DNA from 2 places in the Limosilactobacillus portuensis genome. Region 1 is predicted to be linked to the other one. Evidence: a T-box and tRNA genes for the amino acid it is inferred to sense, from the RefSeq annotation. Region 1 holds a T-box; the other holds one or more tRNA genes.
What was found. A T-box is a leader RNA that pairs with one kind of tRNA and senses whether it is charged. The one in region 1 lies ahead of leuS (leucine--tRNA ligase), so its partner is inferred to be a tRNA-Leu.
Positions count from the first base shown of each region.

Region 2: it encodes a tRNA-Leu, which carries the amino acid that the T-box ahead of leuS (leucine--tRNA ligase) is inferred to sense. The anticodon was not compared.

Region 1 is NZ_CP117296.1:494,973-511,749, reverse strand. Features, by position in the region: gene leuS (leucine--tRNA ligase) at 181-2,601, opposite strand; T-box leader at 2,672-2,886, opposite strand; gene metK (methionine adenosyltransferase) at 2,930-4,117, opposite strand; SMK box riboswitch at 4,115-4,221, opposite strand; gene PRK60_RS02440 (DNA-3-methyladenine glycosylase I) at 4,266-4,802, opposite strand; gene PRK60_RS02435 (MFS transporter) at 4,848-6,287, opposite strand; gene PRK60_RS02430 (Fur family transcriptional regulator) at 6,407-6,862, shown strand; gene PRK60_RS02425 (amino acid permease) at 6,953-8,287, opposite strand; gene PRK60_RS02420 (VanZ family protein) at 8,446-8,970, shown strand; gene PRK60_RS02415 (hypothetical protein) at 9,008-9,175, shown strand; gene PRK60_RS02410 (HdeD family acid-resistance protein) at 9,315-9,842, shown strand; gene PRK60_RS02405 (Hsp20/alpha crystallin family protein) at 9,902-10,333, opposite strand; gene PRK60_RS02400 (aldo/keto reductase) at 10,616-11,464, shown strand; gene PRK60_RS02395 (metal-sulfur cluster assembly factor) at 11,541-11,864, opposite strand; gene sufB (Fe-S cluster assembly protein SufB) at 11,876-13,279, opposite strand; gene sufU (Fe-S cluster assembly sulfur transfer protein SufU) at 13,282-13,737, opposite strand; gene PRK60_RS02380 (aminotransferase class V-fold PLP-dependent enzyme) at 13,724-14,959, opposite strand; gene sufD (Fe-S cluster assembly protein SufD) at 14,952-16,220, opposite strand; gene sufC (Fe-S cluster assembly ATPase SufC) at 16,234-16,777, opposite strand, start outside.
Region 2 is NZ_CP117296.1:1,519,546-1,536,322, reverse strand. Features, by position in the region: gene PRK60_RS07955 (hypothetical protein) at 1-638, shown strand, start outside; gene PRK60_RS07950 (MFS transporter) at 717-2,117, shown strand; gene PRK60_RS07945 (aspartate-alanine antiporter-like transporter) at 2,208-3,857, shown strand; gene PRK60_RS07940 (aspartate/glutamate racemase family protein) at 3,895-4,608, shown strand; gene PRK60_RS07935 (GntR family transcriptional regulator) at 4,759-5,460, shown strand; gene PRK60_RS07930 (nicotinate phosphoribosyltransferase) at 5,511-6,986, shown strand; gene nadE (ammonia-dependent NAD(+) synthetase) at 6,989-7,816, shown strand; gene PRK60_RS07920 (Tex family protein) at 7,837-10,014, shown strand; gene PRK60_RS07915 (SprT family protein) at 10,007-10,465, shown strand; tRNA gene PRK60_RS07910 (tRNA-Leu) at 10,523-10,608, shown strand; gene PRK60_RS07905 (glycoside hydrolase family 2 TIM barrel-domain containing protein) at 10,809-12,758, shown strand; gene PRK60_RS07900 (beta-galactosidase small subunit) at 12,742-13,701, shown strand; gene PRK60_RS07895 (2,3-bisphosphoglycerate-dependent phosphoglycerate mutase) at 13,874-14,572, shown strand; gene PRK60_RS07890 (alpha/beta hydrolase) at 14,559-15,428, shown strand; gene PRK60_RS07885 (trans-sulfuration enzyme family protein) at 15,967-16,777, shown strand, end outside.

The DNA of each region.
Region 1 (16,777 bases):
TTAAGAGCCTGGTGGGCTAACCTAGAACGATGAATGATGATGAAATCATCAGAGTCGTTCGTAGTTAGACTCGAAGGCTCGGGTTAATTCCCGCGATTAGACTCAGTAAATTTTAAAATTACTGGTAATAGTAAGAGCCTGGGAAAAAATTTTGTTTTTTCCCAGGCTCTTTATCATTTTCTATTTAGCAACGATATTTACGATCTTGTTTGGAACAACAATGACCTTCTTAATATCCTTGCCATCCGTAAACTTTTGAACGTGTTCATCAGCAAGAGCTAACTTTTGTGCTTCTTCACGATCAATATTCTTTGCCATCTTAATCTTTGAACGAAGCTTCCCGTTAACTTGAATAATCATCTCAACTTCGTCTTCTTCCAATGCCTTTGGATCATATGTTGGCCATGGTTGATAGGCAATTGTATCACTAACGTTGAAGTGACTCCATAATTCTTCGGCAACGTGCGGTACCACTGGTGAAATCATCTTAATAAAGCCTTCCATGTATTCGACAGGAAGATCATCAGCCTTAAACGCTTCATTAACGAAGACCATTAATTGAGAAATGGCTGTATTGAAGTGCATCCGTTCGTAGTCTTCAGTAACCTTCTTAACGGTCTGGTTATAAACCTTAGTCAGCTTACCATCATTAAAGTTAGAAACCCGGTCACGAAGGTGATTATTTTCATCCATCAATAACCGCCATACACGTTGAATCCACTTGTATGAACCGTGAAGTCCTTCTTCATCCCACGGAACGGATTCGGTCAATGGTCCCATAAACATTTCGTAAAGACGAAGGGTATCCGCACCATATTTTTCAACAATATCGTCTGGGTTAACAACATTTCCTTTAGACTTGGACATCTTTTCATGGTTAGATCCCAGAATCATTCCTTGGTTAACCAACTTCATAAATGGTTCCTTAGTTGGTACAAGTCCCAAATCGTATAAGACCTTATGCCAGAAGCGCGCATAAAGAAGGTGAAGGACAGCATGTTCCGCCCCGCCAACATACAGATCTACTGGAGACCAGTAATCTAATGCTTCTTTTGAGGCAAATTCCTTACTGTTGTGTGGATCGGTATACCGGAGCCAGTACCATGATGAACCAGCCCATTGTGGCATTGTATTTGTTTCTCGTAACCCATGCCGACCCTGATCATCATAAACATTGACCCAGTCCTTAACGTTCGCTAACGGACTTTCACCAGTACCAGATGGTTCAATATTATCAGTATCAGGCAGCTTCAATGGTAATTCATCTTCTGGAACTAAGGTAGTCCGACCATCATCCCAGTGAATTACTGGGATCGGTTCACCCCAGTAGCGTTGCCGACTAAAGATCCAATCCCGAAGACGGTAATTGACCTTCTTGTGACCAGCATTATGCTCATCAAGCCATTCAATCATTTTTTTCTTGGCATCTGCAATGTTCAAGCCATCCAAGAAACCAGAATTAATGTGCTTGCCATCTCCGTCAAAGGCACCTTCTGAAAGATCAGCACCTTCCATAATTGGCTTAATTGGCAAATCAAACTTCTTAGCAAAGTCATAGTCACGTTGATCACCAGATGGAACTGCCATTACAGCACCTGTACCATATGATGCTAGGACATAGTCACTAATCCAAATTGGTAACTTCTCACCATTAACCGGATTGATAACGTATGAACCAGTGAATACCCCAGTCTTATCCTTGTTCAGATCGGTCCGTTCAAGATCAGACCGCCGAGAAGCTTCTTCTTGGTACTTCTTAACTGCTTCCTTATTTTCAGGAGTAGTTAACTGGTCAACCAGCTCTTGTTCAGGAGCAAGAACAACATATGATGCACCAAACAATGTATCTGCACGGGTAGTAAAGACCTCAATCTTAGTATCTTCATCTCCCGCAACTGGGAAGTAAACAGAAGCCCCTTCTGACCGACCGATCCAGTTACGTTGCATCTCCTTAACGCTTTCTGGCCAGTCAACAAGATCCAAATCATCAATTAAGCGGTCTGCATAGGCAGTAATTTTCAAGACCCACTGCTTCATTGGCTTCCGATAAACTGGGTAGCCACCACGCTTTGTCTTACCGTCTTCAACTTCTTCGTTAGCAACAACGGTTCCACCCATAAAATCAGGTGCCCAGTTAACCATAATTTCGCTTTCGTAAGCTAAACCCTTCTTATAGAGTTGTTCAAAAATCCATTGAGTCCACTTGTAGTATTCTGGATCAGTCGTGTTAACTTCCCGATCCCAATCATATGAAAAACCAAGTGATTGGATTTGGTTACGAAAATGATCAATGTTTTGGTTAGTAAAGCTCTTGGGATTATGACCGGTCTTCAGTGCGTATTGCTCTGCGGGAAGACCGAATGCGTCCCAGCCCATTGGGTGCAAAACATTGTATCCTTGCATCCGCTTCATTCGTGACATCACATCAGTCGCGGTATAACCTTCTGGGTGACCAACGTGAAGTCCTTGTCCAGATGGGTAAGGGAACATATCCAAGGCATAGTATTCCTTTTGATCCTTGTTTAAGTTAGCCTTAAATGTCTCATTCTTTTTCCAGAATCGTTGCCACTTGTTTTCAATGGCAGTGTGATCGTAAGCCATATCTTTCTCTCCTTTTATTTGCATAATTCTTCTGTTTGATCGTAATAAAAAAGCCCCGTAGAAAACTATTCTACGAGACGAATTTACTCCGCGGTACCACCCGAATTTCCACGGTTAACATAACCATGACACTTCACGCCATAACGCGGCAGACGTTATTACCTACTCGCTTTCAGTAATAATCTTTTTGGACGAGTTCATTATTAGTAATCCTCGTGTTTACAGCACCACACGATCTCTGAAGAATTAACTAACAGTTACTATTTCCAATTCGATCAAATATTTAATGATATTCTAACAACCAGCATTCGTAAATGCAAGCATCAAACTAGCCAAGAACCTTCTTTAGTTCTTCAACCTTATCCAGTTGTTCCCATGGTAGCTCAACATCAGTCCGACCAAAATGACCATAAGCCGCAGTTGGTTCATAAATTGGACGCTTAAGATTAAGCATCTTAATAATTCCCGCTGGGCGAAGATCAAATACCTTACGAACCGCAGCAATTAAGTCTGCTTCACTCCGGGTCCCAGTACCATAAGTATCAATTGAAATTGATACTGGTTCAGCGACCCCAATAGCGTAGGCAACTTGAATTTCAAGCTTCTTTGCATAGCCAGCAGCCACTAAATTCTTAGCAATATAGCGCGCAGCATAACTAGCTGACCGGTCAACCTTGGTAGCATCCTTACCGGAGAAAGCACCACCACCATGATGGGCAGCACCACCATAAGTATCGACAATGATCTTTCGACCGGTTAGACCAGCATCCCCTTGAGGACCACCGATAACAAAACGACCGGTTGGGTTAATGAAGTACTTAGTTTGGTCATCAAGATATTCTGCAGGAATAACAGCCTTAATGACTTGCTCCATAACATCCTTTTTAATTTGATCAAGTGAAACTTCTGGATCGTGTTGTGTACTCAACACAACAGTATCAACCCGCAAAGGTTTATCGTTTTCGTCATATTCAACAGTGACTTCAGCCTTAGCATCTGGACGGAGGTAAGGAATAGTATTATCTTTACGAAGCTTAGCAATCCGTTGCATTAACTTATGACTAAGCATCAAAGTTAACGGCATGTATTCTGGTGTCTCATCAGTTGCGTAACCAAACATTAATCCTTGATCACCGGCACCAATTTGATCAAGCGGATCAGCATCCCCTTCACGAGTTTCCAGAGAATCGTCAACCCCTTGTGCAATATCCGGTGACTGCTCATCGATTGCAGTAATTACTGCACAGTTGTCAGCATCAAAGCCATACTTACCATCTGTATAACCGATCCGCCGAATTGTGTCACGAACAACCTTTTGAATATTAACGTATGCCTTAGTTGAAACTTCGCCAAAAACCAATACAAGTCCGGTCGTAACAGAAGTCTCAATAGCGACCCGTGAATCAGGATCTTGTTCAAGCATTGCGTCTAAAATAGCATCACTAATTTGATCAGCAATCTTATCAGGATGCCCCTCAGAAACAGATTCTGAAGTAAATAAATGTTTTTCTACCATGTGTATTAATTCCCCCATATGCAAGTTGCAATTGAAACATTCAGTGGTTACAAGGCATCTTCACAGTAATGTGAATCCTATCGGGAATTTGCTTTATAACGAAAACCATCTTAGCATAATTTGCTGACCATATTCAAACATAAATTGACTAATCTTCACGAGCATTAACCATCCCAACAGCGGTCATAAATGAATAAGCTGTTGTCGGCCCAACAAATTGAAAGCCATCCGCCTTCATTTTCCGGGCCATCTTTTTCGATTCAATTGTTTGTGATGGTAGTCGCTTTCCGTTTAACTGTAGCCGCTGAGGCTTAAAGTTAACAAATGACCACACATAGTTATTTAACGTTTCACCATCTGCTAATAATTCTTGAATTACCTTAGCGTTGTTGATCGTCGCCATGATTTTCCGCCGATTACGGATAATCGTTGAGTCGTTCATTAAGCGCTTAAAGTCATCCTGATCAAATACTGCCACCTTAGCTGCATCAAAATTAGCAAACGCCTTTTCAAAGGCAGCCTCGCGTTTCCAAATTGTTGACCATGATAATCCAGATTGAAATAACTCTAATGTCAGCATCTTAAATAGTTCACGATCATCATGTTCAGGAAAGCCCCATTTCGTATCATAATAATTCCGCATTAATTCAGATGCTTCTGCCCACAGCGGTCGTCTCGCTGTCATTTGATCACCCCATTAAAATCTCTCTATATATTCAAAACGAGATAATCAAGCTTTTGCATCTTTTTTAACTGTATTCTTTAAGGCAAGAGCCAAAAAGAGACCAAAAATTTCAACGGCTAACATTGTTAAGAAGACATAATGGTAACCACTAAGGGCCGCACTAAGATTTCCCATTCCGTGACTAAGGTGATGACTAGTTACGGTTGTTAAAATAATTGTTGATACAGCAACTCCGGTAGAACCAAGGACTTGCCGTACTGTTGTTATAACGGCTGTCCCATGAGGAACCAGCTCATTAGGTAAGGAATTAGCCCCTAAAGTAACGGCAGGCATCATCACAAAAGCATTTCCGCCCTCAATAACCATTGCACAAAGGATCATAATCCATAAGCTCATTTGGTTAATCAAGAAGAGACCGGCAAACCAGCCAGCTACAATCATCGTCATCCCCACAAGCATTGTCGGTTTAAAGCCAATTTTGTCGGCTAACTTTCCCGTTAATGGATTAAGAATACTTAACAAGGCAGCCCCAGGAACAAGCGACATTCCCGAAACAAACGGACTAACTTTAAGCACTCCCTGGTAATACAACGGAAAAATAATCGTTGTAACAATCAAGGCAATGTAAGAGATTGAAGTTAGTAAAATTGCTAAATCGTAATTAAAGGTTTTCATTACCCGAAGTTCCAATAGCGGATTCGGTAGCTTTAATTGCCGAACGCAGAACCAAATAATTGCTAAAATACTGACAAGCAAGATTGTGCCACTAATTGTCCAGTTAATTTTCGCCTTACCAATTTGGTTGATTACGTACATTACGCCAATCAAACCGATAGACAAGAAAACAGAAAGCCAGTCAAGGCTACTTTCATGTCTCTTCATAACGTCACGGATAAGTCCTGAACCAGCCATAATAATGATCACAGTAATGATGATCATAAAGAAAATAAACAAGCTCTTCCAAGTAAAGAATTTGAGAATAATTCCGGAAACAATTGGACCGCAAGCTAATGCCGAACCCATTACTAAGCCAGCAATTCCCATTGTCGTTCCCCGAGCTTCTCGCGGCGTTATCTCAAGAAGAACTGATTGGTACGATGGGAACAGAACACCCACAGCAAAGGCCTCCATTGCCCGACCGATCATCATAAACCAGAAACCGGATACTCCCCAACTAGCAGGTGTCAAAATAATCATCAATGAACCAATATCAAACAGGGCTAGTGCACCAATAAACATGGTCTTAAAATTAAGGTTATTCAACATCCATGGGCTAATGGGCATGCTGACACACATGACTAACATGAAGCCAGTTGTTAGCCACTGTACTGTCGAGGCAGAAATTCCAAAAGCGCTCATTAACGTTGGATAAGCTGTCGACAGGGACGATTGACTAATCGACATCGTAAAAGTTCCAATTAATAGTGTAAAAATAAACCAGAACCGGCTATATGGTCGGCCATTTTGATCAATTGACTCTCTCATAAAATCCCCTTCTTTAGAATTATTATTAATAATCAAATTGTATTATAAAGTTTAAAATCACAATTGTAAATGTTATACTTAACGTAAATCAAAGCTCTTAAACTAGTGAGGTGAGTAAATTGGCTGAAGCAGAATTTGATCGAGCAATTGAACAACTTAGAGAAAATCACGTTAGGGTTACTCCCCAACGAAAAACGATTCTAAACTACTTGATTTCGCATCATACCCATCCTAGCGTGGAAATGATCTATGAAGATTTGAAGGATAGTGTTGATAACATTAGCATGGCAACGGTTTATAATACGTTAAAGCTTTTTGTCGATTATAACCTCGTCATCGAATTAAAGAATGGTGACGGCAGTACTCATTATGACTACTTTGGTCATCCTCACTACCACGTTATTTGTGATAATTGTGGTCAAATTACTGACGTGTTTGATCCCCATTTTACAGAAATCAGTAAGGATCTAGCTGCCATGACCAGAGAAAAAACCGGTTATCTCGTCACTGGCAATAATATTGAAGTTCACGGCATTTGTCCTAACTGCCAAAGAAAATTACATTTGAATAGATAAAGAATAGTTATTACCAAAAGAAAAGAGTGTAGTTCAGCAAAGAACTTATCAAAATAAGTTTTTTTATAAGTTTTTTTGTTGAACTACACTCTATTTTTGTTTTCGTGGCTGAGATAGTGAGGCAACTGCTAAAATTGCAAACCAGATTAAAGTAAAAATCAATGCTCCTAGCGTTTGTTTATCAAGACACAAAACGACTAAAACAAACGCTAAAAAGGTTAGTACTAGGTAATCAGTATACGGTGCTCCCGGAACCTTAAAAGACCGTTCTTGGGGATTAGATTGAAGGTACCTTAAATGAGTCACAATTATTGTTGCCCAGATAAAGAGAAAACTCGTCGTGGCAATACTCGAGATAACCGTAAAAACTCCGCCAGGCATTATCAAGTTTAAGATCGCGGCAATAGCAATTACGCCAGCAGAAATAATAACCGCTAGTGCTGGGACAGAATTTCGCGATAATTTGCTAACTAACCTAATTCCTGGCCGGTGCGATGTTGATGTTAGTTCCGCAAGCATCCGCCCCGTCGTATAGAGTGAACTATTGCATGCGGATGCTGCAGCCGTAACAACGACAAAGTTAATTAAACTGGCTGCTCCACGTAAGCCAATATCATTAAAAACCATTACGAAAGGACTCTTTGATGGTGCTAAGCGGTCCCAGGGATAGATACACATAATTACCGCCAATGCGGCAACATAAAATAGCAAGATTTGAAAAGGAATTGCGTTTATTGCCCGGGGAATAACGTGACGTGGATTCTCCGCTTCAGCTGCCGTCATCCCAACCATCTCAATTCCAACAAAAGCGAATACTACCATTTGAAACGAAAGGATGAACCCCTTTGCGCCAGCAGCAAAGAAACCGCCATTATTGAATAAATTCTCCGGTGAAGCAACATAACCACTAGTACTCTTAAAACTAACCAGCATCATACCAATCCCAACAAGAACTAGCAATGCAATTGCCAAAATTTTAATTAATGCAAACCAGAATTGTAATTCACCAAACGCACTAACAGTAATTAAATTAATGCATAAAAGGACAATTAATGTTAGCAACCCCGGTATCCATTGAGGAACGCGAGGAAGCCATAGCTGAAAATACATCCCAATTGCAGTGATTTCTGCCATGGCTAATGCGATCCAGCAAGCCCAATATGCCCATCCCGTAATGAAGCTTACTCGTGGACCAAGGTAAACACGAATTGCATCAACAAATGAGCGGTAATTAAGATCTGACATCAAGAGCTCACCAAGTGCTCGCATAATCCAAAAGCAGATAATTCCGGTAATGATATAAGCTAGTAATATTGCAGGACCTGCAGAGTGAATTGCTTGACCTGATCCTAAAAATAGTCCAGTTCCGATGGTGCCACCAAGTGCCATTAGTTGAATATGGCGACTTTTTAGGCTACGCTTCATTTTATTTTGTGCCAATATGGTTCAATTCTCCTTAAATTTAATTTCTCGTAAAAAACCATTAATAACCTATCGCTTTTTAGATTATTTTATTTGATAATGGTAAATAGTTTATCCGAATTTTTATTATATACCTTTTTTCATGAAAGGAGGGAATGAATTTGTTACACTGGTTTCCATTTTGTGGTTATTTTGTTATCGCACTTGTTTTAGCAATTAATTTTTCTTCGCGTTATCAGCAATTTAGTAAGCGATTAACAATTTTTGCTTTTCTATGTTATTTTGTTATCATCCTTCGTCTCTGCCTAACTCCAGTTACCTTTAGTTTTATTACTGCTAACCGTAATTTACGCTATTTTCACGGAGTACCATACAACCTTCTTCCCTTTCAACAGTTAGATTTAGAATGGTTATTAAATATCATCATGACGATCCCACTAGGTATTTTATTATATCTGGTCAACCGAAAAAATTCTTTTGTTACTATTCTTATTCTCAGCTTTTTGTTTAGTTTCTTTATTGAGGGAAATCAATTTGTCTGTGACTTTCTTTTCCACATTGGTCGAGTAGCGGATATTGATGATATTATTACCAATACCATTGGTGGAATAGTTGGCTTTTATGGACTAAAATTACTTGATCGAGGATTTATTGATAAAATAATCCATCCTTTTTTCCTATCATAGAAAAGTTTGGTAAACTATTACTGATGAGGTGATTATAATGATTTCAAACGAACAAAGGGCTCACGATATTGCTATTGCTTTAGTTCAAGCTAATGGCAAGGACATGAAGCCAATCGAAGCATATCATGAATATATCAACTACCTTCTACCAATTCTTAAAGAGATCGACAAGGATTTTAAGAACGGTATCAAGGAACATATTTAAAAACTAGAGACCGATGAAGCACCTATATCTTTCATCGGTTTTCTTTCTGCTTACAAACATTCTGGAGGTAACATATAGTACAACCATTATTTCTTTTTTTGCGGTATGATTAACTTATCAGAGAAAGGAGCTATGCGCTATGAATAATGTTTCGCATCGGCGGTTCGACTGGTTTAGTTTACTTATTGGAATTCTTTTTATTCTTGGAGGATTTCTCTCGTTTTCACGACCAGATAAAACCTTACATTTATTGTCTGTTATTATTGGAGTTGTCTTCCTTTTTGATGGGATCTTCGAACTAACAATTCGGCGCCGCTTTCTTCGTTCACTCGGTGAGGGCACTGGCTGGATTGTAGTTCTTGGCATATTGAACATCGTCTTAGGAATCATCTTTGTCTTCCATCCCGGCTTCGGCACATTATACATTGCAATTATTTTTGCTATCTGGTTTATTTTGGATTCCATTATGGAATTTTCCGTTGGCCGTCTTTTCAAGGGTGTCAGTGGTGGTTACTACTGGTTAACCATTATCTTTAGTATTCTCGGGGTTATTCTAGGAGCAATCCTCCTCTTTAGTCCTGTTGTTTCCGCTTTAACAGTTGTTTGGATTATTTCTGTTTTCCTAATTATCTTCGGTGTTCTAAAGATTGTTCAAGCTTTTAATTAAACAAAAGAGGTCCTAGCATTCAGCTTTTGAACGCTAGGACCCTTTTCGTTAGTCATCAATTAATCAATTTCAATCCGCGTATCGTCATCACTTTCAGCCTGCTTCTTTGGTAAAACAAGTGAAAGAACACCGTTTTCATAATGAGCAGTAATGTTCTTCCGTTCAACATCTGGCAAACGGTATTGCCGACTCATTTGACCATAACGCCGTTCACTGTGAAGAATGTGACCATTCTTATCTGACTCATCATCAATAGTGTCACGGTGACCAGTAATGGTTAAAATATTATTTGTGTAACTAATATGAATGTCTTTCTTGTCAAAGCCTGGCATATCAATTTTTACTTGATACTGCTTATCATTTTCTTCAATGTCAGTCTTCATGTGATCTTCAACTGGCGTAAAGTCAGAGAAGAAATCATCATTCATTAAGTTCTGCATGTTCATCATGTTATCCAAAAAGTTATTCCGACGTGTTAAATCGTTAGCCATAATAAAGCTTCCTTTCCGTTAACTTGATCTTGATTACATTACCTATCTTAATCACTAGAAGAGAAAGCGCAACTATTTTTAGCACTTTAAGTAAAAGAGTGCTAAAAATAGTTTTACCTTTATTGACCAATTCCTATATGACAAGCTTTAAGGAATTACTACTTCCCCACAAAAATATAAATTTTAATTTAAACATATGAAATAATAATCATATGTTATTCAGATGTATTTATGGAAAAAGAATGGTAGGATCAAATCGTAATTAAATTAAGGAGGGATTTGATGATCACAGTACAATTAGGTCAAACAACTGTACCAGCAATTGGCGTTGGTACGTGGAATATTGGTGAGGAACCAGCAAAACACGGCGAAGAGGTAAAAGCAATTCAAACAGCAATTGATGCAGGAGCAACCGTCATTGATACTGCCGAAATGTATGGTCAGGGACGTTCAGAAAAACTTACCAGTGAAGCAATTAAGCCGTTTGACCGGTCAAAGCTTTATCTCATCGACAAGGTACTACCCCAAAATGCCAGTCATCAACGATTGGAAAAAAGTCTTGATCGGAGTCTTAAGCTAATGCAAACTGATTATTTCGATCTTTACCTACTCCACTGGCGAGGCGGAATCCCCCTTGCAGAAACGGTAGATGAACTAGTTAAGATGCAAACTAAGGGAAAGATTCGTCACTGGGGCGTCTCTAATTTTGATGTTGCTGATTTGGAAGAATTATGGGCACTTCCTCACGGTCGAGAATGCGTTGCTAACGAAGATCTGTATAACCTTGATCGCCGGGGAATTGAATATGACCTTCTCCCTCTGATGCGGGATAATGACTTACCATTAATTGCTTATTCACCGCTTTCTCAAGGAGATCGATTAAGTGGTAATTTAGCAGTCAATCCCCTCCTAAAAGAATTAGCTGCTAATCACCAAGCAACGGTCTACCAGATAATGTTAGCCTGGGTAATCCGTGATCAGCATACCTTAGCAATTCCCAAGGCTGCTAGTCCCGTCCATGCAAGAGAAAATGTTGAAGCATTAAACATCACATTTAGTCATGATGAGTTAGCTGCCTTAACAAAAGCTTTTCCTAAGCCAACCCACAAAGAACCATTAAGCGTGATTTAAAATAATTTCACTAAAAAAGGCTTTAGAAGTCCACGATTTTGGTCTTCTAAAGCCTTTCTGTATTTATTCTTTTCGCTTAAAAATGAACTCCCAGTGCCATCCGGGCAAAGCGACTCATTTTATCTGGTCCCCAAGCTGGCTCCCAAACGAGGTTAATCTCACATTTCGTAATCTCCGCTACTTGGAGAACGGCCTCCTTAATCATTTTATAAAGCAAATCACTGATCGGACAGCCCATCGTTGTTAAGGTCATCGTAATTTTACATTGTTGATCATTAACCTCAATGTCGTAAATAAGGCCCAGATTGACTAGATCAATCCCCAACTCTGGATCAATCACGGTTTGTAATTTTTCAAGGACCTCTTGTTCAATAGGACTTAATTTCTCTTTATCTAACATGATAATCCCCCTTAGCCAATCGAACCTTCCATTTCAAAACTAATCAGTCGATTTAGCTCAACTGCATATTCCATTGGCAGTTTCTTCGTAAAGGGTTCTACAAAGCCCATGATAATCATTTCCGTCGCTTTTCGTTCGCTAATTCCCCGACTCATCAAGTAGTAAAGTTTCTCTTCGGAGATTTTCGAGACCTTAGCCTCATGTTCCATTGTGACATCCGAATTATTAATTTCATTGATTGGAATCGTATCGGAAGATGACTGGTCATCCATGATAATTGTGTCACATTCAACATGGGCCTTTGAACCGTTAGCTTTTTCGGTAAAGCGGATATTGCCCCGATAATCCGTTGAGCCACCCGTCCGGGCAATCGACTTGGAAACGATTGAACTAGAGGTGTTCGGAGCATTATGGATCATCCGCGCTCCTGAGTCTTGATGAATGTGATCACTAGCCACTGCAATCGAGAGCATTGTCCCCCGGGCCCCCTTGCCGTTAAGGTAGACACTCGGGTACTTCATGGTAACTTTGGAGCCAAGGTTTCCATCAACCCATTCCATTGTAGCGTTCTCGGCTGCAGCTGCCCGCTTCGTCTCCAAGCTATAAACATTCTTTGACCAGTTTTGAATCGTCGTATAACGGCAATAAGCGTCTTTTAGAACATTCACTTCAACTACTGCGGCATGCAGACTATCAGACGAATAGTTTGGCGCAGTACAGCCCTCGACGTAATCAACACTAGCGCCCTCATCAACAATAATCAGCGTCCGCTCAAACTGCCCCGTATTCTCCGCATTCAACCTGAAATAAGCCTGGATTGGCGTCTTGACCTTAACGCCCTTAGGAACATAAATAAAGGACCCTCCAGACCAAACGGCACCGTTCAACGCAGCAAATTTATTATCAGCTGGTTTGACTAACTTTCCAAACCACTTTTTGAATAGGTCTGGGTACTTTTGTAAGGCAGTGTCAGTATCCGTGAAAATGATCCCTTGTTTGGCAAACTGTTGCTTCATGTTATGGTAAACAACCTCTGACTCGTACTGGGCAGCTGAACCAGCTAAATATTTTCGTTCTGCTTCTGGCACCCCAAGACGATCAAAAGTTCGTTTTAGTTCTTCAGGAACGTCCTTCCAATCCCGGTACTTCTTAGCGGTCATTTTCTGATAATACAACATATTCTCCAAGTCTAAGCCAGATAGATCTGGACCAAATTTAGGCATCGCCATTTTTTGATAAGTATGAAATGATTCTAAGCGATAATCCAGCATCCACTGCGGCTCTTGCTTTTCTGCCGAAATTTTCCGGACTGTTGCTTCAGTCAATCCGCGTCCCGTTGAATAAAGTGGCTTCACGTCATCATGAAAGCCATATTGATAATCTTGATTACCGAGGACATTATTTACATCTGTCACGATCACTTGTCTCCTTTTGCATTCTTGAGCAAGGCTTCTTGTAGAGCCCACCAGGCTAAAGTTGCACACTTGATCCGGGCAGGAAACTCCATGATTTGGGTTAGCACCTGGGCATCCCCTAATTTTTTCAATTCATCTCTAGAGTGCTTTTCTCCAATTGCTTCATCGGAAAAAATTTTAGCGATTGCTAATGCCTCTTCCGTTGTTTTCCCCATCATCACATCGGTAAGCATACTGGCTGAAGCCTGACTAATCGTGCACCCCTGACCGGTAAACCCAATATCAGTTATTCTGTTATCTGCTCCCAGGTGAAGACTAATGTTAATTGTGTCGCCACAAGTTGTATTATGGAGCGTCTTTTCATTAGTAGCGTTATCCACAGCATAGTGGTGATGGGGGTTAGCTGCATGTTCTAAAATTACTGCCCGGTATAATTGATTTAATTTATCTAAGCTCACCCTTAAAGAACTCCTTTGTTTCTTTGATTGCATTAATTAACTGGTCACAGTCAGCTTGATTATTATAAAATGCCAAACTAGCGCGAACAGTCGAATTGGTCCCTAATGAATGAACGAGTGGTTCAGCACAATGGTGGCCCGCTCGAACGGCTACTCCTTCCATGTCTAATGCCGTTGCGACGTCATGGGGGTGAAGAGTACCGATGTTGAACGAAACAACCCCAACGTGCTGCTGAGGATTCTGTGAACCGTAAACTTTCACTCCAGGAATCGCCATTAATTTAGGTACTAAATAAGCCATCAATTCCGTATCCCGTGTCCGTATTTGCGTCATCCCGACATGTTCTAAATACTTGATTGCCGTTGCTAATCCGACTGCTCCCACAATATTAGGCGTACCCGCTTCAAACTTATGTGGGATCTGATCCCACTTACTGTTATCGAGCTGAACATCCGCGATCATTTCACCGCCAAATTGATAAGGCGGCATTTGTTCAAGGAGCTGTTGGTTTCCATATAAAACACCAATCCCCGTTGGTCCCAACATCTTATGTCCCGAAAAGGCATAGAAATCAACTGCTAGCTTTTGCACATCTACCGGAACATGACAAACTGCTTGGGCACCGTCAACAACAATAATTGCTTCGTTCTGATGAGCCAGCTCTGCTAATTCCCTGATTGGACTAACGTTACCAAGAACATTACCAACGTGGGTCACCGCAACAATTTTCGTTTTAGCGGTGATCTTTTGCTTGGCATCGGCTAAATTAATTTCACCGTTCGGGGTTAAATTAATGTATTTTAAGATTGCTTTCTTTCTAATCGCTAACTGTTGCCAAGGGATCAAATTGCTGTGATGTTCCGCAAGCGAGATTACGATTTCATCCCCTGGCTTAACATTCTGTTCACCATAAGTGGCTGCAATTAAATTAATGCTTTCGGTCGTTCCTCGGGTAAAAATTATCTCACGGGAAGCTTTAGCATTAATGAAGTGCTGAACGATTTTACGAGCGTTCTCATATTCTGCAGTCGCTTTGAATGATAGCTGGTATGTTCCCCGGTGGACATTAGCATTTTCTCGTTGATAAAAGCTGACTAACCGGTCAATAACGGACGTCGGCTTTAAGCTTGTTGCCGCATTATCAAGGTAGGCAAGCCGTTCACCGTTCATTGTCTGTTGCAATTCAGTGAAGTCTTGACGAACAAGCTCCCAATTAGGCATTTTCCAGTAACTTCCTTTCCAAAATATCAACCATTTCTTGGCGGACATTCTTATCAGGGATAGCAGTAATTACCGCGCTTAAAAATCCCCGAATCACCATTCGCTGCGCTTGGTGTAAGGGGATCCCCCGACTTAATAGGTAGTAAAGCTGATCCTGGTTAATCTTACCGACACTCGCTGCATGCCCTGCTTCAACGTCATTTTCATCAATCAACAAAATAGGGTTGGCATCGCCCGTTGCGTGTGGCGACATCATCAATAACCGGTTTTGCTGTTCTGCTTCTGAGCCATGAGCACCATGAATAATCTGACCAATTCCGTTAAAAATCAGTCGTGAGTTACCAAGAGCAACCCCACGCTGATTAATTAATCCCTGTGAATGAGGACTGCGGTTAGTAACTCGATTATTAATCCCAAGCTGTTGGTCATTTGTGGTTAGGGCAATCAGTTGTGAGTTAGCACGTGCTCCTTCACCAATTAATTCCGAATCAATTTCACCGACAGTATTACATTCATTCATCAACCCAATTGACCAGTCCACCTTAGCATAATCTCTAATTGCTGCCCGGTACTGATAATAACTAGGACTTTGTTGCGCTAAATGATCAAGTGAAGAGAAATGGACCTCACTATTTTCTTCAGCCATGATTTCCACAAAGTTAGTTAGGGGATTAGTCTGCTGACGAGCGGAAATTAAGTGATCAATAATCTGGAAGCGACTATTTTCTCCAGCAACAATTAATAGATGAAAATTAATTGTCCCTTTGATGGTCTGGTCAAAGTTAACTGTCAGGTGAATTGGCTCCTTTAATTCGACGTTGCGCGGAACATATACAAAAAGGCCCTGATTAATAAAGGCAGTATGGTAAGCCGCTAAGAGGTTTTCATCCGGTTGAATTACCCTTGCTAAGTATTTAGTTAGTATTTGAGGATAAGCAGTGATTGCCGAACCTAGCTCACTAATAATAATCCCCTGTTCTTTCAATTGATTAGGGAGCGTAACTGTAACTTTCTGGGAATTTACCTCTACTATAACTTGTTCAGAGTCCGTTAGCTGTTCAATCACTTTAGGAAACTGAAGAGACGAAGACTGATCAGAAATAAGCGGCCAATCTTGAAAATTAAATTTTGTTACTTTGGGCAACTGTGTAGTGGTTACATCCTGAAATGCCCTTTGACGCAACTGAGTCAGCTCTTCTGGCTCCTTAGTCGTTGCAAACTGCTGAAGTTGGGATTTAAGGTGTGAATAATCAAAATTCATAATATCAGTACCCCTACTTATCTTCATCAACCAAATCAACTTTTAAGCCAAGCTCATCACGCAATCCGGAATACCCCTCAGCTTCTAGTTTCTTTGCCAATTCAGGGCCGCCATCCTTAACAATTCGCCCGCCCATCATTACATGAACCGTATCAGGAACAATATAGTTCAGTAGTCGTTGATAGTGGGTAATAATTAGCGAACCAAAATTAGCACCCCGCATAGAATTAACTCCCCGAGAAACGACTTTTAGAGCATCAATGTCTAGTCCCGAATCAATTTCATCTAAGATTGCAAAGCTTGGTTTAATCATCAATAGTTGAAGGATTTCATTCCGTTTTTTTTCGCCACCCGAAAAGCCTTCGTTAAGGTAGCGTTCCGTCATTGACTCTTTCATGTCTAACAGTGCCAGCTTTTGGTCAAGTTCCTGAAGAAAATCCATAATTGAAATTTGGTCATCCTTTGGTCGTCGCGCGTTCATTGCTGCTCGCAAGAATTCTGCATTGGTTACCCCTTGAATTTCTGCTGGATACTGCATTGCTAAAAATAATCCTTTT
Region 2 (16,777 bases), 900 kb from region 1:
CTAAGCAAGGGCAGTTTGCCAAGTCTAGTCGTCTAAAACAGCTGAATCAATTTAGGGTAAAGCAGCATTCTCAGCAAAACGTAATTGATGATGAACAATTTGTGGACTATGTAGTCTTAAGATTCAATTTGACAAGTAAGAAAAGGTTGGAAAAGGACATCCAAGAAAGTAATCAGCGGTTCCTAATTGAAATCCTCGATGCTTGTCAAAAACGGAACCTAGATTTGAATGCCACTATTCCAGAACTATTGAAAAAATTAAATAGTCGAGTTCCTTGGCAATTTTATCGCCAGATCATTGCGGGATGGGAAGTCCTTCAGCAGTTTATTCGTCGTGAACTTCCAGGAGTACCGCTAAAAAAGCAAATCCTTGTTTCAGGAACGGTTACTAAAGAAGATTTAACTAAAATGGTGGCAGAAGAATTAGCGACTAAGGCGACTGCAATGACGTTTTTAAATCGTCCAGTCAGCAAGCAAATTCAAGAAATGACGAAAAGTCGTCTTCTCCAGGCAGTTTATCAAGGGAATAAAATTAACTGGCAGCAGATCGCAACTTTGTTCAAGCCATTTCCGTTAACAATTGACCCTCAATTAGATCAAGGAACGAAAGAATGGTTAATGGCATTGGAAAAAGAATAATCAGCTGTTAGAATAATAAGAGATGCTGTGGCGGAGTTTATCGCCATGGCTTTTTTTGATCTAAATTGAGGTGAAAAGATGATAGAGAAGATAAAACAGGGTAATCATACCTATGCGGCGATTTTTTCCATGGCATTATTAACCTTTGTCGGAATTTTAAACGAAACCGCAATGAACGTTACTTATCCGGAACTAGTAAAGTTTTTTGGCGTTTCTCTTGACGTTATCCAGTGGATTACTACTGGATATTTGTTGATGGTGACAATTGTTATGGGAACAACGGCATATCTTTTACGCCAATTTCCTGCACAAAAACTAGCGCTTGTTGCTGTTGGAATGTTTGTTGTGGGGGATGTAATTGGCGCTTGCGCAACTAACTTTCCGGTATTGCTAGTTGCAAGGTTAATTCAAGCAATGGCTACGGGACTGTCAACACCAATCCTCTTCCATTTGATTTTTACGGAAATTCCAGCTAATCGGAAGGGAATTATGACTGGATTTGCAGGAATGGTAATTTCGTTTGCTCCCGCAATTGGGCCGACATACGGTGGAATTGTTTCAGAAACAATGTCTTGGCGGATGATTTTTTGGTTAATCTTACCGTTAGCCTTAATCAGTTTAATTATTGGTCAACTAACAATTAATACTCAGCCAATTGGCAATTCCAAGCATTTTAGTTACTTGAGCTTATTCTTATTAGGGTTGGCATTAGTTCTGGTTGTGTATTCAGTGTCATTGATCGGTAATGGCGGCTTAACGGGTCGATTCTGGTTTAGTTTATGTTTAGGGATAATTTTCTCCTTGCTATTTATTTACGTTAATGATTCAGGACACTCTCAATTATTAAATCTTTCAATTTTTCGGGTAGTACCAATTCGGCTCTCGACCATTACGTACTTTAATCTCCAATTTATTAATATTGGAATCTCGTTGGTTATTCCGGTCTACATGCAATATGTTCTTCATTCGTCCGCAATGGTTGCCGGTTTAGTATTGCTTCCCGGTTCCGCAATTGGGGCAATTATCGCGCCACTTGGCGGTCGGTGGGCCGATCAGCAGGGATATGCTAAGCCGGTTATTACCGGGAGTGTCTTACTGGTTATTGGAGCGTCATGCTTTATTCTTTTTCAATCTAGCCTGAATGCGTTAACCGTTGCTATCTTTTTCTTGATTTTACGAGTTGGTTTTAATCTTTCGTTTTCTTGTACAATTTCAAATGCTTCAATGCTGGTTAAGCAGGAAAATAGTTCTGATGTTAATTCGGTATTTAACATGATTCAGCAATTTGCTGGATCAATGGGAACCGGATTGCTGGCATCTTTGGTTGCCTATTTCCAGAATCAATCAACCGGTTCGTTAATTAACCGGACAATGATCGGGGGCCGTATTGATTACTTAATCGTAACCTGCTTGGCTTTTGTGACCCTTATTACCGTTATTTTGAATTATCGAATTCAAGAAAAGAATAAGCTTAACTAGTAGATAGCCTTAAGCCGTGGATAATGTTAAAATGAATGACTGTAATGAACAGATTCAAGGAATTGTTTGAGGGATAAAAAAGAAATTCTTATGGTTGATACAATTATTCACTTTATGGTTCATAACCAGGTTTTTACCTTGTTTATCTGCATGGCTTTAGGCTTTGCAATTGGGGATTATAAAATTGGGGGTCGGTTTAGCATTGGCGCAACGGTGGCAACATTGGTTGTGACGTTGATTGTTGGTCAAATTGGTGCCTTCCCGCGTGATGAGATGCTTGGCACAATCTTCTTCGGGGCCTTTATGTTTTCTGTTGGTTACCGCATAGGACCACAGATGATGACGAGCCTGAAGATCTTCGGGTCACGGATTTTGATTATTAGTATTTTTTGGTTGGTAGCGGCTTTTCTTGTTTCATGGGGATTGTTTGTAGCATTTCATATTGGACCAGGGGTTGCTTCGGGGATTATTGCTGGTTCATTGACTCAGTCTTCAACCGTTGCTAGTTCGTTGCGAACAATCGGCGCTCTACCGGTAAGCAGTGCTGTTCGTTCAACTTATGAGGCGCAATTGCCCGTTGCGTATGCATTAACCTATGTTTTTGGGACGCTAGGGGTTATTATTTTTCTTCGGGATATTGCTCCCAAGCTCCTTGGAATTAAGGTAAATACACGGGGACCGCTTATGGCACGGAAGTATCATTTCCATGCCAAGAACCCTAACCCAACTTGGCGACGGACGTATCGCTTGAATGACGATTCGCCATTGGTCGGTAAAACAATTGGTGGTTTTAACAAGTGGAGTCACTATCGGCTAATTGTGTTGGTTGCCTTTCATGGCGATGAAATGACTGACCACTTGGAATATCAATTGCAGCCTGGCGATCTGATAACGGTAATTGGGTATGCGATTCACTTTGACCGAATGCACGGTATTAAGGGAATTGCCGAAGTTCTAACGCCAACAAAGGCACCACGAGAACGGAAATTTGTCTTAGGAAAGAACTTCAAGCCGACCCAGTTAGCTCATTTACGGCAACATGGAGTTTTCATTAATATTCAGGATCCGGACACGGGAAATGAACAGTTATTTAATCAACTGCGTCCCGGAGATGTAATTTCATTAACCGGGAACACATCACGAACATCGGCGATCTTAAAGAAAATGGGACGGTGGCATACCAGTGCATTAGCCATTAACTATTCACTCTTTTCACTGGGGATTGCTGGTGCTTCCTTATTAGGAATATTAGGACTAAAATTGAATGGAATTCCGTTACAACTAGGAAATGGTGTTGCCGCGTTATTAATGGGATTAGCCCTGAGTACGTGGATTTCCCGTCACCGTGATCACGATTCAATTCCACCAACAGTGACCGCCTTTTTCCAAAATTTGGGACTAACGCTTTTCGTTGGGACGGTTGGCCTTCAGTCAGCTCAAGCGTTCACTGGTGCGATTAAGTCATTAGGAATTGGCGTGTTGTTTATTGGCGCGGTTATTGCGATTGCTCCTCACCTGTTAACGTTGCTATTTGGTCGTTATATTCTCCATATGGAACCCTTAGCACTAATTGGTGGGTTAACAGGTTCAGGAACTTGTGCGGCAGCAATGACAGAGATTGCTGATCAAGCCGGCTCAGAAGGTGGGGCATATTTTGCCGCTGCATTAACACCGGCCTACATTATGGGAAATGTCGGGATTACCTTACTAGGACCAATTTTTGTTGCTTTATTAGCTTAAGATAAGAAATCAGAAACCATAAAGTGAGGTTATAATCATGAAAAAATTTTTTACAGTTCTTGGTGGAATGGGAACATTAGCCACTGAAAGTTATATGCGGATTTTAGATCAACGAACACCAACGAAGCGTGATCAGGATTATTTAGATTACATCGTGGTTAACCACGCAACGGTTCCTGACCGGACAAGCTGGATCCTTGATCACAGTAAGCCAAGTCCAACCAAGGCCTTAATTGAGGATATTAAACAGCAGAGTCTCCTTAAGCCAGAGTTCTTTGTTTTAATTTGCAATACGGCCCACTATTCCTTTGATGAGCTACAAGCAGCTACTGATATTCCGATTCTTAACATGCTTCAAGAAACAGTTAACGAAATTAAGCGGTTAAAGCCTGATGCAAAACGAGTTGGTCTTTTAGGGACCGATGGAACAATGGTATCTGGGATTTACGATTCTTATATCCAAAACGCGGGTTATGAGGAAGTCAAGGCTACTCCTGAGATTCAGGAAATGACTGAGGACTTAATCTACCATGATATTAAAGAAAGTGGTCATTCCAACGGTGAAAAATACCATGAGCTTGTTAGAAAGATGATTGAGGAAGAGCACTGTGACATTGTTATCCTTGGCTGCACGGAGCTTTCCTATGCTGAAGAGATGGATCCTGAAACTAAGTATCCGGTTGCTGATTCACAATCAATTATCGTTGACCGGACTCTTGAACGGGCAATGAAAATTCGTAACGAAAATTAATAAATTTACTGAAAAGGTTCTGGCAGTTACTAAAAAACGTTAGAACCTTTTTCTTAATAATTGTTTTGAAATTGGTCTAATCCTATTAATTGATGTTACAATTGTAAATAGCTAATTATTGTTCTAAATGGTGTAAGGAGGACGAGCAGCATGAGTTCACCAATATATATTAAAATCCATAATCAATTACGGGAGAACATTGAGGATGGTAAATGGAAAGTTGGCGAAAAGATTCCTGCTGAACGGGAACTGGCTGGTCAATTTAATGTTAGCCGGATGACATTACGGCAAGCAATTCAAGAACTTGTCGATGAAGGAATTCTTGAACGCCGGGTTGGGTCCGGAACATTTGTTGCTAACCGGAAAGTTCAGGAACGGATGTCTGGAGTAACAAGCTTTACGGACCTGATGAAGTCCTTGGGAAAGGTTCCCTCCAGTACCACTATTTCGTACCATTTAACGATCCCTTCTCAAGTTGAAATTGAAAAATTAGATCTTAAAGAAGGGGATCAGGTTGTCCGGATGGAGCGAATTCGGTCAGGGAATGACGTTCCGATTTGTTTTGAGGTAGCAACCATCCCAGCTAACCTAGTAAAGGGGTTAAGCAAAGAAGAAGTAACGACTTCATTTTGGGAAACTCTTGAACACAAGGCGCACCTTTATCCTGGGCATGCAGTTCAGCATATTTCCGCGACTAAAGCGAATGAACGAATTGCGACCTATTTAAATGTTAAGCGTGGCGATCCATTATTACGAATGACACAATTATCTTATTTGCAGGATGGAACACCATTTGAATACGTCCATACTCAATACGTTGGCTCACGATTTGAGTTCGTTTTGGAAAAGTAAAAATCGTGCTACAATGTTGGTTATTAACATAAGTGAGAGGATACTGAACAATGAAATTTAATTATCCAGATGATAGTACAGCTCTTCATACCGATGCGTATGAACTTAGCATGATGCAAACATATTGGAAGCAAGGGCAAGGAAACCGCCAGGCCGTTTTTGAGGCCTTTTTCCGCAAAATGCCATTTCAAAATGGTTATGCAGTCTTTGCTGGTCTGGATCATATTATTCGTTATATTAAAAGTCTTCATTTTACGGCAAGTGACATTGATTATCTCCGGTCAACTGGTCAATTTGCTGATGACTTCTTAGATTACTTGAAAGACTTTAAGTTTACTGGTTCAATTAGGAGCTTTGAAGAAGGCGACTTGGTATTTAACCATGAGCCAATTCTGCAAGTTGATGCACCGATGATAGAGGCTCAATTAGTTGAAACAGCACTGTTAAATATTATTAATTATCAGATTATGGTTGCAACCAAAGCTTCGCGAATCAAATCGATTGTTGGGGATCAACCGGTAATGGAATTTGGAACACGCCGGGCACAGGAATTTGATGCGGCCTTATGGGGAACCCGGGCTGCCTATATTGGTGGGTTTGACGCAACCAGTAACGTTCGTGCCGGTAAGCTATTTGGAATTCCAATCTCTGGGACCCATGCCCACGCGCTCGTTCAAGCTTACCATAATGATTATGATGCATTTAAGGCCTATGCTGAAACTCACCATAATTGTGTATTCCTTGTGGATACTTTTGATACGTTGAAGAGTGGGGTTCCAGTTGCAATTAAGGTTGCAAAGGAATTCGGCGATAAAATCAACTTCCTTGGAGTACGAATTGATAGTGGCGATATGGCCTACCTCTCAAAGCAGGTTCGGCAACTTCTTGATGATGCCGGCTTTAAGGATGCTAAAATTTTTGCCTCAAATGGTCTTGATGAAAAGACAATTCAAAATCTTCAAATGCAGGGTGCCAAGATCGATGTTTGGGGAATTGGAACAAAGCTAATTACCGCTTATGATCAACCAACGTTAGGAGCAGTTTATAAGCTCGTTGCGATTGAAGATGATAATGGCAAGATGGTTGATACGATTAAGCTATCGAATAATATTAGCAAAATGTCGACTCCTGGGAAAAAGCAGGTTTGGCGGATTAATGACTGTGCGGATAACAAGAGTGAAGGTGACTACATTACCTTAGCTGATGAAGATCCGCGCGACCAACGCTCACTAAATATGTTCAATCCTGATTTCCCTCTTCAGCAAAAGGATGTGGATGACTTTAAGGCCCGGCCAATGCTGAAGGATATTTGGAAAGATGGGCAATTTGTTTATGATGAACCAAGCCTAGAGGAGACACGAAAACGGCGAAAGCAAAACTTGGATGCCCTTTGGGATGAATACAAACGTGATCTTAACCCAGAAGTATATCCAGTAGATCTTTCACAGAAGTGTTACGACAATAAGCTCAACATGATTCACCGGATTCACGAATATGTAAAGACGCTTGATAATGGGGAGGCATAGCGATGACTAGTTTACAAGAAACAATCATTAAAGCTCTTCATGTCCAGCCGGAAATTGCTCCAGCAACTGAGGTAGAACGGCGGGTTGACTTTTTAGCTAGTTTCCTCAAAAAGACGAGGATGAAGACACTAGTTCTGGGAATTTCTGGCGGTCAAGACTCATCATTGGCTGGTCGTTTATCACAATTAGCAGTGGAAAAGCTTCGTCAAGAAACTGACGATCAAGGATACCAATTTATTGCGGTCCGGTTGCCATATGGTGAACAAGCGGATGAATCTGATGCGATGATGGCAATTGACCAATTTATTCATCCTGATAAGATGATGCGGGTTAACATTAAACCGGGAACCGATGCATTACTTGAATCATTAACTATGGCAGGCACCAATATCAGTGATTTTAATAAGGGCAATATTAAGGCTCGTGAACGGATGATTGTTCAATATGCAATTGCTGGTGAACACGGTGGTGCGGTTGTCGGCACAGATCACGCGGCTGAAGCAGTTACCGGTTTTTATACTAAATTTGGGGATGGTGGTGCTGACGTTACACCGTTATCCGGATTAGATAAGCGTCAAGGGAAAGCGTTATTAGAATACTTAAATGCGCCAGCACACTTGTATGAAAAAGTACCGACTGCTGATCTGGAAGACGACAAGCCAATGTTGCCTGATGAAAAAGCACTGGGAGTCTCATACCAGGAAATTGATGATTATCTCGAAGGTAAGGATGTTGATTCAAAAGCAGCCAAGACAATTGAAAACTGGTACAAGCGAACACAACACAAGCGTCATCAGCCAATTAATCCCGCTGATACTTGGTGGCGGTAAAATTACTGACGGAGGATTGTATGGACGAAAAATCGATTAAATTAGTAAACAAGCAACTTCCAAAACTGCATGAATCACAAATTAAAGCAGCTTTGAAGTTAATGGATGAGGGAGATACCATTCCATTCATCGCCCGGTACCGAAAAGAAGCGACTGGGACGTTGGATGAAGTGCAACTTCAAGAAATTCATGACCAATATCGGCACGCGACGACACTGCTTGATCGGCAGCAAACCGTTATTAATAAAATCAAGGAAGCTGGTAAGCTGACTCCTGCTCTGGAAAAGCAAATTTTAGCGGCAACTGAGCTACAGACCGTTGAAGATCTTTACTTGCCATATAAGCAAAAACGGCAAACAAAGGCGCAAGTTGCTCGTGAGCATGGTCTGGCACCATTCGCTAATTGGTTATTAACTTATCCTGATGCTGATCCACAAACTGAAGCAGCAAAGTACCTAAACGATGACGTTAAGACTGTTGAAGATGCATTGAATGGTGCACACGAAATTCTGGCAGAAGCAATTAGTGAGATGTCAACTGTGCGGAGCTGGTTGCGGAATTTTATGAGTCAACATGGTCAATTAGTGACCACGGTGAAGCGTAATGGTAAGGAAAAGGACGAGTTAAAGACGTATGAACAATACTATGACTTTGCAAGTCCGGTGAAGGATTTAAGTTCTTACCAAGTATTAGCAATTAACCGGGGAGAAAAGGAAGGCATTTTGAACGTTAAAGTTAGCGTTGATGATGATGCGGTCCTGAATTATCTTCATTTTCGGTTGATTCGGACAAGCAAGGAAAACGCCGCGGTTAAATTAATCGAGGATGCCTATACAGACTCTTACAAGCGCTTCTTGGGATCAGCAATTGAACGGGAAATTCGTCGTCAATTAACAGAAGACGCTGATCAGCAAGCAATTAAGGTCTTCGGTGAAAATCTTTATCACTTATTAATGCAGGCACCGATTAAGGGGAAAGTCGTTCTGGGCTTTGATCCTGCTTACCGGACTGGTTGTAAGTTAGCTGTACTGGACGAAAACGGGAAGTTCCTCACTAAGGCGGTTATCTATCCCCATAAACCGGCCCCAGAAGAAGAGCGGGCAAAGGCTGAAGGACAATTAATTGATTTAATTGAAAAATACCATGTTGAAATGATCGCAATTGGTAATGGGACTGCTAGTCGTGAATCGGAACAGTTTGTTGTGAACACTCTCAAGAAGATTAAACGACCGGTTTACTATGTGATTGTGAACGAAGCAGGGGCATCCGTTTATTCGGCAAGTAAGGAAGCACGGGATGAATTTCCGGATCTTCACGTTGAACAACGGAGTACAATTAGTATCGGTCGGCGACTTCAGGATCCACTTGCTGAACTAGTGAAAATTGAACCACAGGCAATTGGTGTCGGCCAGTATCAACATGACTTGCCAAAGAAGGAACTAGCTGGTGAGCTTGATGCAGTTGTTGAGCGGGCAGTTAACCGCGTGGGAGTTAACCTGAACACTGCGAGTTACCAACTGTTAACCCAGATTTCTGGATTAAACAAGACCACCGCGAAGAACATTGTTAAATACCGTGATGAGCATGGGAAATACACTAACCGAAAGCAGTTGAAGGATGTTCCAAGATTGGGTCCTAAGGCTTATCAGCAATCGGTTGGGTTCTTACGGATTGTTAATGGTGATAACCCGCTTGATAATACCGATGTTCACCCGGAAAGCTATCCAATTGCAGAGAAGATTATGGAGACCGCTGAGATTAATGTTGATAATCTTGGCTCTGACGCTGCCGAAAAGCAGTTAAAGAAGATTGCTGTTGATGACTTTACTACGGAAAATGCTGGTGAAGAAACGGTTAAGGACATTATCGCATCGCTTCAAAAGCCGGGTCGTGACTTACGTGATTCGATGCCCGCACCGCTACTTCGCCAAGATGTAATGAAGATTGACGATCTAAAGCCGGGGATGAAACTCCAGGGAACAGTGAGAAACGTTGTCGACTTTGGTGCCTTTGTTGATATTGGTGTAAAACATGATGGCCTGGTTCACGTTTCCAAAATGAGTAAACAATTCATTAAGGATCCACGAGCAGCCGTTTCAGTTGGTGATATTGTTGATGTTTGGATTGATGATGTTGATCTTAAGCGTCAACGGATCCAACTAACAATGATTGCACCTCAAGATGGGACAAATGAATAATCAACAATTACAAGAGTTAACTGAAAAATGGTCGATGGAAAGTTTCCATCGACCATTTAAACATCAAATCTTCTTTAATTCGCGTTTACGAACTACTGGTGGTCGTTATCACTTAAATGATCATCATATTGACATTAACCCACTAATGTACACCGAATTTGATTTGGCTAACTTGAAACGAGTAGTGCTTCATGAGCTTTGTCACTACCACCTTCACTTAACCGGACGTGACTATCGCCACCGGAGTACAGATTTTCGTCGATTGTTAGCTAGGGTTGGTGGTTCACGTTTTGCACCAGCGACGAGTAAAGCGAAAACCAGACGAACTTCCCGTCATTATTGGTATTACCGATGTACCGGATGTGGGATTAGGATCGCGCGTCAACGCCGGTTTAACACTGCCCGTTATGTTTGCAGACGGTGCGGTCACCATTTTATCCTAAAAAATTAAAAAAAGTTGTTGCCAACGAATAGGGATCTTGCTATAATAATATTCGTTGGTTGATATGCGGCCGTGGCGGAACTGGCAGACGCGTAAGATTAAGGATCTTATGGTCGATTATGACCGTGGAGGTTCAAGTCCTCTCGGCCGCACTACTAAAAGCACTTAACTATTTGGTTAAGTGCTTTTTTGTTTTTAAAAATTTTAAGCATTCTTAAAAATGGCTAGTTAATGCTTTTTTCATCATAGAAATTGGTCATTATCAGCTGCTCTTGTCTAGCAAAACCTATCTTTACACTGATGAAAGCGCTATACTTAAATTGTAATGATTTTTTGAGGAGGCATTTCGTCGATGGAAGCAGAGATAAAATGGTTGGATGATCCGGAGACATTTCGGGTTAATCAATTGCCAGCACATAGTGACCACCACTTTTACCGCAATTATGCGGAATGGCAACGCCACAAGAGTAGTTTTGAACAGAGCCTTGATGGTCAGTGGCAATTTAAGTTTGCCCAAACGCCTCAGGAAAGGATTAAGGACTTTTATCAGGTTGATTTTGATGCTAGCAACTTTGATCAGATTGAAGTTCCAAGTGAAATTGAGTTAAGCGACTATGCACAGAATAATTACATTAACACCTTAATTCCGTGGGAAGGTAAAATCTATCGTCGTCCGGCATACGCATTAAGTCAGGACGATCCTGAAGAAGGTTCCTTTAGCGAGGGTGAAGATAACACTGTTGGTCTTTACCTGAAGCACTTTGATTTGAATGATGAATTAAGAGGTAAGCAAATTCGGGTGCGTTTTGAAGGGGTCGAACGGTCAATGTACTTGTGGCTGAATGGTCATTTCATTGGCTACGCTGAAGACAGTTTTACGCCGTCTGAATTTGATCTCACCCCATATATTCAGGACGAAGATAATGTAATCGCGGTCGAGGTATTTAAGCACAGTACTGCTTCCTGGATTGAAGATCAGGATATGTTCCGTTTCTCTGGTATTTTTAGAAGTGTTGAACTACTGGCCCAACCGGTAACGCACCTGGAAGACTTTACGTTGAAGCCACGGGTTGCTGATAATTACCGTGATGGTGAATTATCAATGGACCTTAATTTTGCTGGTCAACAGGCTGGAAGCGTTCATGTTATGGTTAAGGACCATGATGGGAGCACTTTACTGGATGAAACTAAGTCGATTGACGAGTCGGTTGCGATTGAACCGCACGAGTTTAAGAACGTTCACCTTTGGGATAATCATGACCCATACCTTTATCAATTAATCATTGAAGTTAAGGATGAAGCAGGGAACCTAATCGAGTTGGTTCCGTATCAATTTGGTTTCCGGCGAATTGAAAGCAGTCCTGAACATGTTGTCCTGTTAAATGGGAAGCGGCTCATTATTAATGGGGTTAACCGTCACGAGTGGGATGATCACCGTGGTCGTTCAGTAACGATGAAGGACATGCTGAGTGATCTACATACCTTTAAGGAAAATAATATTAATGCTGTGCGGACCTGTCACTACCCAGATCAAATTCCGTGGTACTACCTCTGCGATCAAAACGGCATTTACATGATGGCCGAGAATAACTTGGAATCACACGCTACTTGGCAAAAGATGGGCGCAATTGAGCCATCAGATAATGTTCCTGGTTCAGTCCCTCAATGGAAAGAAGTGGTTGTTGACCGGGCACGAAGCAACTATGAATTTTTCAAGAACCACACGGCGATCCTGTTCTGGTCACTTGGGAATGAATCATTTGCTGGCGACAACCTTGTAGCCATGCAACAATTCTACAAGGACCATGATGATAGCCGTCTAGTTCACTATGAGGGCGTTTGTCATACGCATGATTATAGTGAACAAATTCCAAGCTTGGATCCGGCTAATTACCTGCCAAAGGGTGGTACTAAGGATTATCGGAATCAAATCTCAGATGTTGAAAGTTGGATGTACTTGCCACCAAAGCAGGTTGAAGAATACTTAAAGAATAATCCAGACAAGCCGTTTATGGAATGTGAATACATGCATGATATGGGGAACTCTGCTGGTGGAATGAGTTCATACATTAAGCTTCTTGATAAGTATCCGCAATACTTTGGCGGCTTCATTTGGGACTTCATCGACCAAGCACTCCAGGTAAAGGACTCAATTAGTGGACAAATGGTTATGCGGTATGGTGGCGACTTTGATGATCGTCATTCAGATTATGAGTTCTCTGGCGATGGTCTAATGTTTGCTGACCGGACACCAAAACCAGCTATGCAGGAGGTACGTTATTACTATGGCTTACACAAATAAATTACACGTGATCTACGGTGACGGAACGCTGGGACTTGGTGGTGATGGCTTTCACTATATCTTTAGTTACGAAAAGGGCGGCCTAGAATCACTAAAGCTCAACGGTAAGGAGTGGCTCTACCGCGTACCGACACCAACATTCTGGCGAGCAACCACTGATAATGATCGGGGAAGCGGCTTTAATATTAAGTCAGCACAATGGTTAGCTGTGGATACCTTTACGAAGTGTCTTAGCGATCAAACCGACTTAACGGTTGATGACCATCATTTTGAAAAGTTGCCAATTGCCCCAGAGACAAACCAATTCTCTAACCACGAAACTGCCGATAAGGTAAAAATCACATTTACTTACGAAACACTAACTATTCCTGCCACCAAGGTTACCGTAACTTATACAGTGACTAGTGACGGTCAAATTAAGATTAAGGCTCATTACTTTGGTCACCAGGATCTTCCTAGTTTACCTGTCTTTGGCCTTCGTTTCATTATGCCAACAACAGCAACTGGCTTTGATTATGAAGGGCTTTCTGGTGAGACCTATCCTGACCGAATGGCTGGTGCTGAACACGGGAAATACCATGTTAATGGCCTTCCGGTAACTAAGTACCTAGTTCCTCAGGAAAATGGGATGCATATGGAAACCGAACAGCTTAAAATTACCCGGGAAATAACTGAAAATAATGCTGACCATTCAACAGAACCGTTCTCCTTGAAGGTTGGTCAGTCAGGTAAGCCATTTAACTTCAGTTGCTTACCATATACTGCGGAAGAGCTTGAATCGGCAACCCATATCGAAGAATTGCCATTGGCTCGGCGGACAGTTCTAGTGATTGCCGGCGCAGTTCGTGGTGTCGGTGGAATTGATAGCTGGGGCGCTGATGTTGAAAAACAATATCATATTCCAGCTGACCATGATATTGAATTTTCGTTCAGTTTGAATTAGCGACAAAAAATAATAAGGGACAGTGCGACTCAACGTTGATTTAACGGCTGAAAGGGGCACTTTCCCTTATTTTTATTCTATTCCTGGATTAAACCCAAAAACGCCATTGCCCAATCCTGTTCAATTGTACACAATTGCTGTATCATAGATAGAGGCAAAGGAGTGGCTAAGAATGGCAAAGTTAGTAATCGTACGTCATGGCCAAAGTCAGGCCAATCGCGATAATATTTTCACAGGATGGACAGATGTTCCGCTAACTGAAAAGGGAATTGAACAGGGACAGATGGTTGGTGATGAATTAGCAAGAATGGGGATTCAATTTGATGATGCCCATACTTCTTATATGTCACGAGCAATCAAGACGATGAACATTATTCTGGAAAGAATTGATCAGCTTTACATTCCGGTTTATAAAACCTGGCGACTAAATGAACGTCATTATGGTGCCCTTAGCGGCTTAAATAAGGCCAAGGTCAAGGAAGAGGTCGGTGCAGAGCAATTGCATCGGTGGCGCCGGGGATACAGTGAGGTTCCACCAAAATTGAAGCAGCGGCAACACGAACGGCGCTATGATCGTCTTGGTGTTAAGATGCCATACAGCGAAAGTCTAGCAATGACCCAAAAACGGTTGTTGCCATACTGGGAAGACCAGATTGCGCCACGATTAATGGACGGCAAGAACCAACTAATTGTTGCTCACGGGAGCTCATTACGGGCATTAATTAAGTACCTTGATCAAATTCCGGACGATCAAATTGACCAGGTGGAGGTTCCAAACGGGAAGCCGATCCTGTATGAATTTGATCCAGCATTAAATATTACTAAGAAAACTTTTATTACAATGGATGGTGAAGAGAATGGTAATTCATGAGATTAAGAACAACCCGACTCTTAGTGGACAGGTTCGCTTAATTGAAAATGTCGTTTATGCTGCGGCAGATGGTCAAGCATTAAAACTTGAAGTTCTAACCCCATGGACACAACGCTACCCTCAAGAGTACACTACTGAGCCACGACCACTGATTGTGTTTGTTCAGGGGAGCTCATGGCGGTTACCAACGTTTGGGGAGAAGATTCCTCAGTTGGTTCAGTTTGTAAAGAACGGCTATATAGTTGCAACGGTGCAACACCGTAATTCCTTAGATGGGCATCCGTTCCCCGCATTTCTTGCTGACGTCAAAACAGCGATCCGCTTTTTACGGGCAAACGCCAAGAAGTACGCGATTGATCCTTCACGAGTGGCAATCTGGGGAACTTCTTCAGGAGCCAATGCAGCCATGTTAGTTGGCCTTACGGGGGATGATCCAAAGTATAAGACGGCTGATTATGATGATCAGTCAGATGCGGTTTCAGCAGTTGTCTCTTGCTTCGCCCCAATGGACGTTGAAGAGACGTTTAAGTATACCGATAAGGTTCCGGGGAATGATATTTTGAAATACTGCCTCTTTGGGATGGATAAAAAGAAGTGGCCGGAGATTATGCATGAAATGAGTCCACTTTACCGGGTGGTTGAGGGAAGGCAATATCCGCCATTCCAGCTGTTCCATGGGGATGCAGATAAGGTGGTTCCATATCACCAAATGGAAGAGATGGCGCAAAAACTGGAATCAGTTGGTGCCGAGGTTGAGGCTTACCGGGTTACTAATGCCAATCACGAGCGCGACTTCTGGAGCCAAGCAATCTATGATCATGTGCTGATATTCTTGGATAAGAAGCTGAAACTTTAATAATTAATAGGTTATGTTAAAAAGTTAAATCTATTACCAGTGATTATATTCTAGAGAAAAAGCTACTATGATAATTGTGATAGTACTTGACTGAGCAGGTCGGGTGCTATTTTTATTTATTATCGTTTGCGTGAAAATGTAAAAAAATGTAAAAGAAAAACGAAATGTAAAAGAATGTAAAAGAGAATAAACCGACTGGAGAACTTACCTTAACGATACGCAGAATCCCGATTCAGTCCGCTATGATCCATTACTTTAATTTTTTATGTTGACAACTTACAATAAATAAGTTATATTTTATCCATACTTTATTAGGAGGAACACGTCATGAAAAACATTCAATTCGTTAACACAGTTGTTTGTTGCAGTGGATCGCGTCTTATGCGACCCACGTTTTGGCGTACCCAAAGTTAATTTGGCCTGCTAATATTGTCGGGGTAAGTACATAAGGCGCAATTTCAAGTTTAACTTGAGGTTGCGCCTTTTTTGGATCATTTATTCGAAATAATCATTGCGTTTAAGAAAGGAAAAACATCTCATGAAATTCAATACTCAATTAATTCACGGCGGTAATAGCGAAGATCAAACAACCGGAGCCGTATCAACACCAATTTATCGGTCATCTACTTTCCACCAACATCAACTTGGCGGACAGCCAAAATGGGAATATTCACGGACGGGAAATCCTACCCGAGCCTCATTAGAAAAGTTGATTGCTGAATTGGAACATGGGGTTGCCGGCTTTGCGTTTTCATCTGGTTCAGCTGCGATTCACGCTGTCTTTTCACTTTACTCTCAAGGTGATCATTTCGTTGTTGGGAGTGATGTCTACGGTGGGACTTTCCGGTTGATTAATAAGGTGTTAAAGCGGTTCGGCTTCGAATTTACAGTCGTTGATATGCAAGATTTGAATGCGGTAGAAAACGCAATTCAAGATAATACGGTTGCCGTTTATTTTGAGACACCGACTAATCCGCTCCTTCAAATTGCCGATATTGAAGCAATCGCCAAAATTGCCAAGAGACACGGCGTAAGAACAATTGTTGATAACACATTTGCTACACCGTACAATCAGCAACCATTAACTTTGGGAGCGGATATCGTAGTTCACTCCGCAACAAAGTACCTTGGCGGTCATAGTGATGTTGTTGCTGGGTTAGCTGTAACGACAGATCAACAGATCGCTGAGCAGTTGGCCTTTTTGCAGAACTCAATCGGTAGCACTTTAGGTCCAGATGACAGTTGGCTATTACAACGGGGAATTAAGACCCTTGGTGCACGAATGCGGGTTCACCAGGAAAATGCAACTGCGGTAGTTAAGTTCTTACAACATGATCCCCGGATTGGAA